3 linked regions of the Variovorax sp. PBL-E5 genome follow. The protein of the gene in region 1 binds, or shares a complex with, the protein of each later gene. Links are inferred from orthologs where the notes say so. Each region holds a gene or a part of one and is shown on either strand. Other genes may lie near its edges. The genes, in order: WDLP6_RS13380, dnaN and holA.

The links.
Region 2: the proteins of WDLP6_RS13380 (region 1) and dnaN are in contact, whole or in part, in a cryo-EM structure (PDB 8GIZ), measured with the Escherichia coli proteins. The link is inferred for Variovorax sp. PBL-E5 from one-to-one orthologs.
Region 3: the proteins of WDLP6_RS13380 (region 1) and holA are in contact, whole or in part, in a cryo-EM structure (PDB 8GIZ), measured with the Escherichia coli proteins. The link is inferred for Variovorax sp. PBL-E5 from one-to-one orthologs.

The regions. Positions count from the first base shown.
Region 1 is NZ_LR594671.1:2,740,728-2,743,879, forward strand. Bases 82-3,081 are described here. They hold WDLP6_RS13380 (DNA polymerase III subunit delta'), read right to left. Parts: upstream 2,092-3,081; coding sequence 1,072-2,091; downstream 82-1,071. Other genes in these bases: WDLP6_RS13370 (TatD family hydrolase), read right to left, coding at 82-580; WDLP6_RS13375 (PilZ domain-containing protein), read right to left, coding at 701-1,075; tmk (dTMP kinase), read right to left, coding at 2,088-2,750; mltG (endolytic transglycosylase MltG), read right to left, coding at 2,747-3,081. Also shown: more of WDLP6_RS13370, read right to left, coding at 1-81; more of mltG, read right to left, coding at 3,082-3,152. UniProt on the Escherichia coli protein: Part of the beta sliding clamp loading complex, which hydrolyzes ATP to load the beta clamp onto primed DNA to form the DNA replication pre-initiation complex.
Region 2 is NZ_LR594671.1:875-3,852, reverse strand. Bases 153-2,978 are described here. They hold dnaN (DNA polymerase III subunit beta), read right to left. Parts: upstream 2,206-2,978; coding sequence 1,099-2,205; downstream 153-1,098. Other genes in these bases: gyrB (DNA topoisomerase (ATP-hydrolyzing) subunit B), read right to left, coding at 153-959. In the rest of the region: more of gyrB, read right to left, coding at 1-152. UniProt on the Escherichia coli protein: Confers DNA tethering and processivity to DNA polymerases and other proteins. Acts as a clamp, forming a ring around DNA (a reaction catalyzed by the clamp-loading complex) which diffuses in an ATP-independent manner freely and bidirectionally along dsDNA.
Region 3 is NZ_LR594671.1:5,237,561-5,240,614, forward strand. Bases 140-3,041 are described here. They hold holA (DNA polymerase III subunit delta), read right to left. Parts: upstream 2,171-3,041; coding sequence 1,109-2,170; downstream 140-1,108. Other genes in these bases: WDLP6_RS25520 (glutamate-5-semialdehyde dehydrogenase), read right to left, coding at 140-1,017; WDLP6_RS25530 (LPS-assembly lipoprotein LptE), read right to left, coding at 2,170-2,679; leuS (leucine--tRNA ligase), read right to left, coding at 2,685-3,041. In the rest of the region: more of WDLP6_RS25520, read right to left, coding at 1-139; more of leuS, read right to left, coding at 3,042-3,054. UniProt on the Escherichia coli protein: Part of the beta sliding clamp loading complex, which hydrolyzes ATP to load the beta clamp onto primed DNA to form the DNA replication pre-initiation complex.

The sequences.
Region 1 (3,152 bases):
CCTTCTTGAAAGTCAGAATGCCGGAGAAGGAGATGTAGAACCCGAGATCGAGGGCCGCACGCGCCACCTCCGCGGTTTCGGTGAAGCAATGGAAGACGCCGCCGGCCGCGCGGCCCGCACCGTCCTCGCCCTCCTCCCTGAGGATCGCCAGTGTGTCGGCTGAAGCGTCCCGCGTGTGAATCACGAGCGGCTTGCGCGTCTCTTGCGCAGCGCGAATGTGCACCCGGAACCGGTCGCGTTGCCATTCCATGTCCGCGATGCTTCGGCCGCCCTTTCGCTCCTCCATCTGGTAGTAGTCCAGCCCGGTTTCGCCGATCGCGATCACCTTGGGCAGCGCCGCGCGCCGGACCAGATCGGCCACGGTCGGCTCGGCGATGTCCTCGTTGTCTGGATGCACGCCGACGCTGGCCCAGAAATTGTCATAGCGCGCCGCCAACGATTGCACGTCGCCGAATTCCTCGAGCGTCGTGCAGATGCACAGCGCCCGATCGACTTGCGCCGCCGCCATTGCGGCACGGATCTGCGGCATCTGATCCGCAAACTCGGGAAAAGTAAGGTGACAGTGGGAATCGGTGAACATCGTGGTTTAGTGCCCGCACCCCAGTTCAGAGATACTGCGGATCCGGCTCAGCCGGTCCGCCGGTATCGCCCCCGGCAGGGGGGTTGGCGGCCACACGAAGTGGGCAAGCCTGGGGGCGAGTCAAATAGTTTGTGTTGGGCGGTCGGACGCCATCGTGCCGCCCAGCGCCTCTTCGATCCGGGCCTTGAGCTGGCGTGACTTCTCGTCGGCCGGGAAACGGATGCCGACACCCGGTGCACGATTGCCAGCGGCGCGCGCCGGCGTGATCCAGGCGACCTTGCCGGCCACCGGATAACGCTGTGGATCTTCAGGCAGGGTGAGCAGCACGTAGACATCGTCGCCGAGGCGGTACTCGCGCGAGGTCGGGATGAAGATCCCACCCTCGGCGAACAGCGGGATGTACGCTGCATAGAGAGCCCCTTTTTCCTTGATGGCCAGCTGAATGACGCTGGGCCGGGCGGGTGCGGGGGGCGTGGGTGGTGCAGGTGTGTTCATGGGCGACGACCCGCCGAGTTTAGGGTGGTTCGCGCTTCGCTCACAAGCGCCTCGAGCATCAGCCCTGCATTGAACGGATGTTCTGCGGTTTTTGCCGCGTTTGCGAGCGACTTCGACCAGCGGGCCAGCGCAACCCGCGAAGGGGCTGGCGGCAGATCCGCGGCTTCGAAGAAGCGCGGCGCGGCGCCATTGCCCGCCGCCATCAGGTCATGGCACAGCTTCTGCAGCACACCGATGGCCTGCGATGGCGCATGGTCCGCCAGGGCGCTCGCATCGCCGCGCGACATGGCCTTGGGCAGCAAGGCCCAGGCCTTGGGCGATTGTCCCTGGCCCGCCAATCGCAGCGCATCGCTGGGCCGGCCGCCGGCACTGCGCAGCAAGCCGAGCGCATCCGCTGGCGGCACGCCTTGTGCCACCAGCCAGTCCCGCGCTTCCTCGCTCGCAGGCCACGGCAAGGTGAACCCCAGACAACGGCTGCGGATCGTCGGCAGCAGTTGCCACGCGGCCTCCGTGGCGAGCACGAAACGCACATCGCCGACCGGCTCTTCGAGCGTCTTCAGCAGCGTGTTCGCGGTGACGGTGTTCATGCGCTCGGCCGGATAGACCAGCACGACCTTCCCTCGCCCTCGCCCGCTGGTGCGCTGTGCGAAGCCGACCGCATCGCGCATCGCTTCGACGCGGATCTCTCGGCTGGGCTTGCGCTTCTTGTCGTCGATGTCGGCCTGGGCCTTTTCGTCGAGCGGCCAGCCCAGTTCCTGCATGGCCACCTCGGGCATGAGCATGCAGAGATCGGCGTGCGTGCGCACCTGGATCGCATGGCAGCTGGGGCAGTGGCCGCAGGCGCCCTCGCCCGTTTCCTCGTCCCGTTGCTCGCACAGCCAGGCCGCTGCGAGCGCCAGGCCGAGTTCGTATTGCCCCAGGCCGGAAGGGCCTTGCAGCAGCCAGGCATGGCCGCGCTGACGCAGCAGTTCGACCAGCGGCTCGCGCAACCACGGCGACAGGGCGGACGCGTTCATGATGCCCTCCCGATCCGCGACGCGACCACGCCGCGCCCGGCCAGGGCAGCCTCGACCTGTTGCCAGACCTGATCGCGCGACTGGCTCGCATCGATCCGAAGGAAACGCGATGTCTCTGCGGCCCGTTGGGCATAGCCGGCCGCGACCTGCCGGAAGAATTCGACAGGCTGCGACTCGAACTTGTCCGGCAGCCGCGCACCGGCCAGCCGCTCGGCCGCCAGCTCCGGCGCCAGATCGAACCAGAGCGTGACGTCGGGCTGCAGCAAGGCCTCGGGTCCGGCGCTGCGCCCTCCTCCCTGCACCCATTCTTCGAGCATCGACAACACGGCCGTGTCGAAGCCTCGGCCCGCGCCCTGGTAGGCGAAGGTGGCGTCGGTGAAGCGGTCGCACAGCACGACGTCGCCGCGCGCCAGCGCGGGTTCGATGACCCGCACCACGTGATCGCGACGGGCCGCGAAGACGAGCAGCGATTCGGTCAGCGGGTCCATCGGCTGCTCCAGAATCATCGTGCGCAGGATCTCGGCGATCGGCGTGCCGCCCGGCTCGCGCGTGCGCGTGACCTGCCGGCCTTCGGCCTTGAACAGCGCTTCAAGCGCATCGATGTGACTCGACTTGCCGGCGCCGTCGATGCCCTCGAGCGTCAGGAACAATCCCTTCATTGGCCGCTCCGCTGGCTGGGGTCGCCGCCCCGCTGATAACGATTCACCGCGCGGTTGTGCTCGTCGAGCGAGTTGCTGAACTGGCTCGAACCGTCACCGCGCGACACGAAATAGAGCGAGCTGCTCTGCGCCGGCTGCACCGCCGCCAGCAGCGCCGCCTTGCCGGGCATCGAGATCGGCGTCGGCGGCAGGCCGCCGCGCAGATAGGTGTTCCACGGCGTGTCGGTCTGGAGATCCTTCTTGTGCAGGTTGCCGTCGAAGCGCGTGCCGAGGCCATAGATCACCGACGGATCGGTCTGCAAAGGCATCCCCGCACGCAGGCGATTGACGAAGACCGCTGCGATCTCGGCACGGTCATTGGCCTTGCCTGTCTCCTTTTCGACAATGCTGGCCAAGATCAGC
Region 2 (2,978 bases), 2.7 Mb from region 1 along the record:
TAGCCACTGTTCCACTGCATCGCGACCTCGACGCCGATGTGCGTGCCTGGAATGCCGCCGTAGGTGTCGGCCGGCTTCTCGCCCATCGCGTAGAACACGTTGGGGTGCAGGACGGTCTTGCCCTTGTTGATGAATTCGACGAAGCCCTTGACGCCGCCAGCACCGGAAAAATCATCTTCCTTGCCGGTGCGCTCATCAAGCAGGCGGATGCGCACGCCATTGTTGAGGAAGCTCAACTCGCGCAGGCGTTTGCTGAGGATCTCGTAATGGAAATCTGCGTTTTCCTTGAAGATCTCATCATCGGGCAGGAAGTGCACTTCGGTGCCGCGTTTTTCGGTTTCGCCCGTGATCTTCATTGGCGAGACTTCGACGCCGTTGACGGTCTCGACGATGCGGTTCTGCACGAAGCCCTTACTGAACTCCAGCGTATGCACCTTGCCGTCGCGACGCACGGTGAGCCGCAGCATCTTGCTGAGCGCGTTGACGCAGCTCACACCGACGCCGTGCAGACCGCCCGAGACTTTGTAGCTGTTCTGGTTGAACTTGCCACCTGCATGCAACTCGGTCAGCGCGATCTCGGACGCCGAGCGCTTGGGCTCGTGCTTGTCGTCCATCTTGACGCCGGTCGGAATGCCGCGGCCGTTGTCGGTGACGGACACCGAGTTATCGGTGTGGATGGTAACCACGATGTCGTCGCAATAACCTGCGAGCGCCTCGTCGATCGAGTTGTCGACCACTTCGAACACGAGGTGATGCAGGCCGGTGCCGTCGGAGGTGTCGCCGATGTACATGCCCGGGCGCTTGCGCACCGCCTCCAGGCCCTCGAGGATCGTGATGGCACCTTCACCATAGGAATTGTCCGCGGCCGGTGTCACTTCGATCGGAATCGCGTTGTCGATTTCAGGCGTGTAGACCGGCTCGGTGTGCGGCACTTCCGGCTTGTTTTCTTCACTCATCAGGATCTTTCTCTCAGGGACTCGGCTCACCGGCGTTCTCTCTTCATTTCCAGAAATACCGCGGATCCGGCTCAGCCGGTCCGCCGGTATTACCCCTGCAAGGGGGTGGGCGGCCCCACGAAGTGAGGCAAGCCGGGGTGTGCTAAATCCTCATTGGCATCACAACGTACTTGAACGACGCGTTCTCGGGCACTGTCATCAGCACCGAGCTGTTGGAATCGGCCAGCTCCAGCTTCACCATTTCCTGGCCCATGTTGGCGAGCGCATCGATCAGATAGGTCACGTTGAAGCCGATCTCGATCGCATCGCCGCCGTAGTCGATGTCGAGTTCGTCCTGCGCTTCTTCCTGCTCGGCGTTGTTGGACGCGATGCGCAAGGTACCGGGCTCGATGTTGAGCCGCACGCCCTTGAACTTCTCGCTGGTCAGGATTGCCGTGCGCTGAAGGCTCGCCAGCAACGGCGCGCGGCCCAGCGTCACGCTGTTCTTGTGGTTCTTGGGAATCACGCGGTTGTAGTCGGGGAACTTGCCTTCGACCAGCTTGGTGACGAACTCCATGCCACCGAAGCTGAACTTGGCCTGGTTGTTCGCGAACTGCATTTCGATCGCGCCTTCGGCGTCCGACAGCAGGCGCTGCATCTCGAGCACGGTCTTGCGCGGCAGGATGACTTCCTGGCGCGGCACTTCGACGTCGAGCGTTGCAGAAGCAAAAGCCAGACGATGGCCATCGGTGGCCACGAGGCTCAGCTGCTTGCCTTCGGCGACGAACAGGATGCCGTTGAGGTAGTAACGGATGTCGTGCACTGCCATCGCGAACGAGACCTGGCTGAGCAGGTCCTTGAGCGTCTTCTGCGGCACGCTGAAAACCGGGCCGAAATTGGCCGACTCCTGCACCAGCGGAAAGTCCTCGGCCGGCAGCGACTGCAGCGTGAAGCGGCTCTTGCCGCCCTTGAGCACCAGCTTGTTCGCGCTCGACTCGAGGCTCACGGTCTGGTCGGACGGCATCGTGCGCAGAATGTCGATGAGCTTGCGAGCACCCACGGTGGTCGTGAAGCTGCCTTCATCGCCGCCGAGCTCGGCCTGGGTACGGATCTGGATTTCGAGGTCGCTCGTGGTGAGCTGCAGCTGGCCGCCGGTCTTGCGAATGAGCACGTTGGCCAGGATCGGCAGCGTATGGCGCCGTTCCACGATCCCTGCCACCGACTGCAGCGCTGCGAGGACTTTGTCTTGAGTTGCCTTCAATACGATCATGTCTTACCTCTTCCTTATTTCTTTAATTCAACTTAGTAGTAGTAGATAAGGGACGCTCCCTGCTGTGGACAGGGCGATTTTCCGCTTTCGTGACAGGGAGTTGCTGCAGTCGGCCGGCTGTGCGCAGCCGTGCTTCGGTGCTGTCGTGCCGAGGCGCACAACTTCGGCCTTCACGCCGCGGCTGTGGACAAGGTCCTTCTTGTGCCGGAACTGTCCCCAGAGTTGTCCTTTGACAGGCCGATGCGAATCTGCGATGACAGTCATTCGTCAGCCCTTGAGCGTCTGTTCGAGCACGTGCAACTGCTGGTTGAGTTCGGTGAGCTGCTGGCGCTCGCCCGAGATCTTGCGCACGGCGTGCAGCACGGTGGTGTGGTCGCGGCCGCCGAAGAGCTCGCCGATCTCGGGCAGGCTTTTCTGGGTCAGCTCCTTGGCCAGGTACATGGCGATCTGGCGCGGTCGTGCAATCGAAGCAGGACGCTTCTTCGAGTACATGTCGGCGACCTTGATCTTGTAGTAGTCGGCCACCGTTTTCTGGATGTTCTCGACCGAGATCTGCCGGTTCTGGATCGAGAGCAGGTCGCGCAGCGCTTCGCGCGCGAGCGCGATCGAGATGTCCTTCTGGTTGAAGCGCGAGTACGCAAGGATCTTGCGCAGCGCGCCTTCGAGCTCGCGCACGTTGGAGCGCACGTTCTTCGCCACGAAGAAGGCCACTTCCTCGGGCATCTCGACGCTTTCGACGCGTGCCTTGTTGATCAGGATCGCGACGCGCATCT
Region 3 (3,054 bases), 2.5 Mb from region 1 along the record:
GACATCCGCCACCACCTTGATGCTGATGACCGCGGCCAGGTATTCCTCCGACCAGTCGGACGCCACCGCGTCGACGACCGCCGCGCCCGCCGGCAGCGCGCCGGCAGCGCGCAGGATCCGCGCGGCGGCAGGATCGCAGCGCATCTCCACGCCCTTGGCCGCGAAGATCGCGCCGATCTCCGGCAGGAAGCGGTCGGCGATCGAGGCCGCGACCAGCAGCCCTTCGGCCGCGTTGCAGGGGCTGTATTTCTGTGTCTTGGCGTTGTCGACGATGTTCACCGCCATGCCGAGCTCGGCCGTGTCGTCCACGTAGACGTGGCAGTTGCCGTCCAGGTGCTTGATGACCGGCACCTTGGCATCGCGGCTGATGCGTTCGATCAACCCCTTGCCGCCGCGCGGGATGATCACGTCGACGAACTGGGGCATCGCGATCAGCTGGCCGACGGCTTCGCGGTCGGTGGTCTGCACCAGCTGCACCGCCTCGACCGGCAGGCCTGCCTCGGCCAGCGATTCGGACACCAGCCGGGCCAGCGCCTTGTTCGACTCGATCGCTTCCGAGCCGCCGCGCAGGATGGCCGCGTTGCCGCTCTTGATGGCCAGGCTCGCGGCCTCGATGGTCACGTTGGGCCGGCTCTCGTAGATCATGCCGAAGACGCCGATCGGCACCCGCATCTGGCCGACCCGGATGCCGCTGGGCTGCTGGCGCATGCCGATGATTTCGCCGATCACGTCGGGCATGGCGGCCAACTGCTCGCAGCCGAGGGCGACCGTCTCGATGGCCTTGGGCGTGAGCTTGAGGCGATCGACCATCGGCGCCGACAGGCCGGCGGCGGTGGCACGCTCGACATCGCGCGCATTGGCCGGCGCCAGCGCGGCGGCGTTGTCGCGCAGGCGACGCGCGAGCGCGCGCAGGGCCTTGCTCTTGGTGGCGGCGTCGGCCCGTGCCATGAGGGCCGAGGCCGCCTTGGCCTGCAGGCCGAGGGTCTGCATGTGTTCGCTGACGTTGAACGCGTTCATGGCCGCATTTTCCCATGCGAAGGTCCGCACGCGAAGAACGCGCGGAAACGCTGCGTTCGCAAAACAAGAACCGGCGCCGCCGGTGGCGCGATCAGCCGCGCGCGGGCGCCGCGCAGGCACGGCACAGCATCAGCGCCAGCCGCTGCAGCGCCTGCCAGCCGCTGGCCGGCCAGTCCGGCTGCTTCAGGCCCTTGACGATGCCGTCCACCACGTGCGCGGCGCGCAGCAGCCGCACGAGCAGGCGGTCGTCCAGCCGCGGCAGCACGCGCTCGAAGGCGCGCTCGCGCGGGCCCCAGATGCGGTTCTCGCGCAGCGCCATCGGCAACGGCCGGCCGGCGGCCATGGCGTCCTTCACGCGCTTGAGCGCGCGGATGTCCTCGGCCAGGGTGTAGTGCACCAGCACCTCGGCCTCGCCTTCGGCCTGCAGGCCGTCGAGCATGCGCGCGACGCGCTGCGGCTGGCCGGCGAGCACCGCCTCGGACAGCTTGAACACGTCGTAGCGCGCGACGTTGTTGACCGCGCCTTCGACCTGCTCCCAGCTCAATTCGCCCGGCGGATGCAGCAGCGCGAGCTTCTGGATCTCCTGGTGCGCGGCCAGCAGGTTGCCTTCGACCCGGTCGGCGAAGAACTGCAGCGTGCGCTGGCCCTCCTCGCCGCCCTTCACCCGCTGGCCCTGTTGCGCGAGCCGCTGCGCGATCCATGGCGGCAGCGCGGCGCGCTCGACGGTCTCGACCTGCAGGCTGACGCCGCGGCTCTCGAGCGCCGAGAACCAGGCGCCGGTGCGGGTCGCCTTGTCCAGGCGCGGCAGCATGACCAGCGTGAGGGTGCTGTCGTTGCCCGGCGCCGACTCGGCGATCTGCTGCAGCGCGACACTGCCGTCCTTGCCCGGCTTGCCCGAGGGGATGCGGATCTCGACGATCTGCCGGTCGGCGAACAGGCTCAGCGAGCCGCCCGCCGCGAGCACCGCGCTCCAGTCGAAATGCGCGCCGGCCACGGTGTACGAACTGCGTTCGGTGTAACCCTGCAGGCGCGCTGCGGCGCGGATCGCATCGGCCGCCTCCTGCGCGAGCAGCGGCTCGTCGCCATGGATCACGTAGAGCGGCTGGAGGCCGCGCTGCAAATGGGCTTCCAGCTGTGCGGCGCCCAGTTGCATCAGCTGGCCTTGACCGCCGCGAGACGGCGCATCATCTGCTGGGCGATGTCGTTCTGCATGTCGACGTACAGCAGCTCGGTCTCGCTGGCCTTCGCGAGCGCAGCGGTCTCGTTGTAGGTGATGTCGCGCGTCTGCGTGATGGCGGTCGGCGCGAGCAGTTCCTTGCCGGCCTGGCCGCGCAGCCGGAAGCGCACCGTCAGGCGCAACTGGATTTCGCGCACCTGGCCGGCGGAGTTGGTCGAGGTGACGAGCTGCTCGCGGTTCTCGGCCAGGATCTCGAGCACCGCATCGGCCTTGGCGGCCTGGTCGGCAGGCAGCAGCTCCACGTTGCCGGCCGCGCGCAGATTGCGCCGCACGCTGTTCGTGAAGGCCGAGCTGCCCTGCACGACCAGGGTCTTGAACGGGAAGACGGGTGCCTTGCGCAGTTCGAAGCCGCAGCCCGCCACCGTGACGGAAAGCGCTGCGGCGAGCAGGAAGCCGCGGCGCGGCAGCGGATGGCGTGTGTTCATGCTTTTCATACCACCACGTTGACCAGCCGCCCGGGCACGACGATGACGCGCTTGACCGCGGCGCCGTCGGAATGCTTGGTGAAGGCCTCGCTGGCCAGCGCGATCTTCTCGATCTCCTGCTTGGACGCACCCGCCGGCACGCGCACCGAACCGCGCAGCTTGCCGTTGACCTGCAGCATCAGCTCGATCTCGTCCTGCGCCAGTGCATCAACGTCGACTGTGGGCCAGGGCGCATCGAGCAGATCGCCCCATTCGCCGTCGTAGCCGAGCTGCTGCCAGAGCTGGTGCGTGATGTGCGGCGTGGCCGGATAGAGGCAGCGCAGCAGGATGCCGAAGCCTTCATGCACGGCGGCGCGGTCGCCGGCGTGCGGCGCC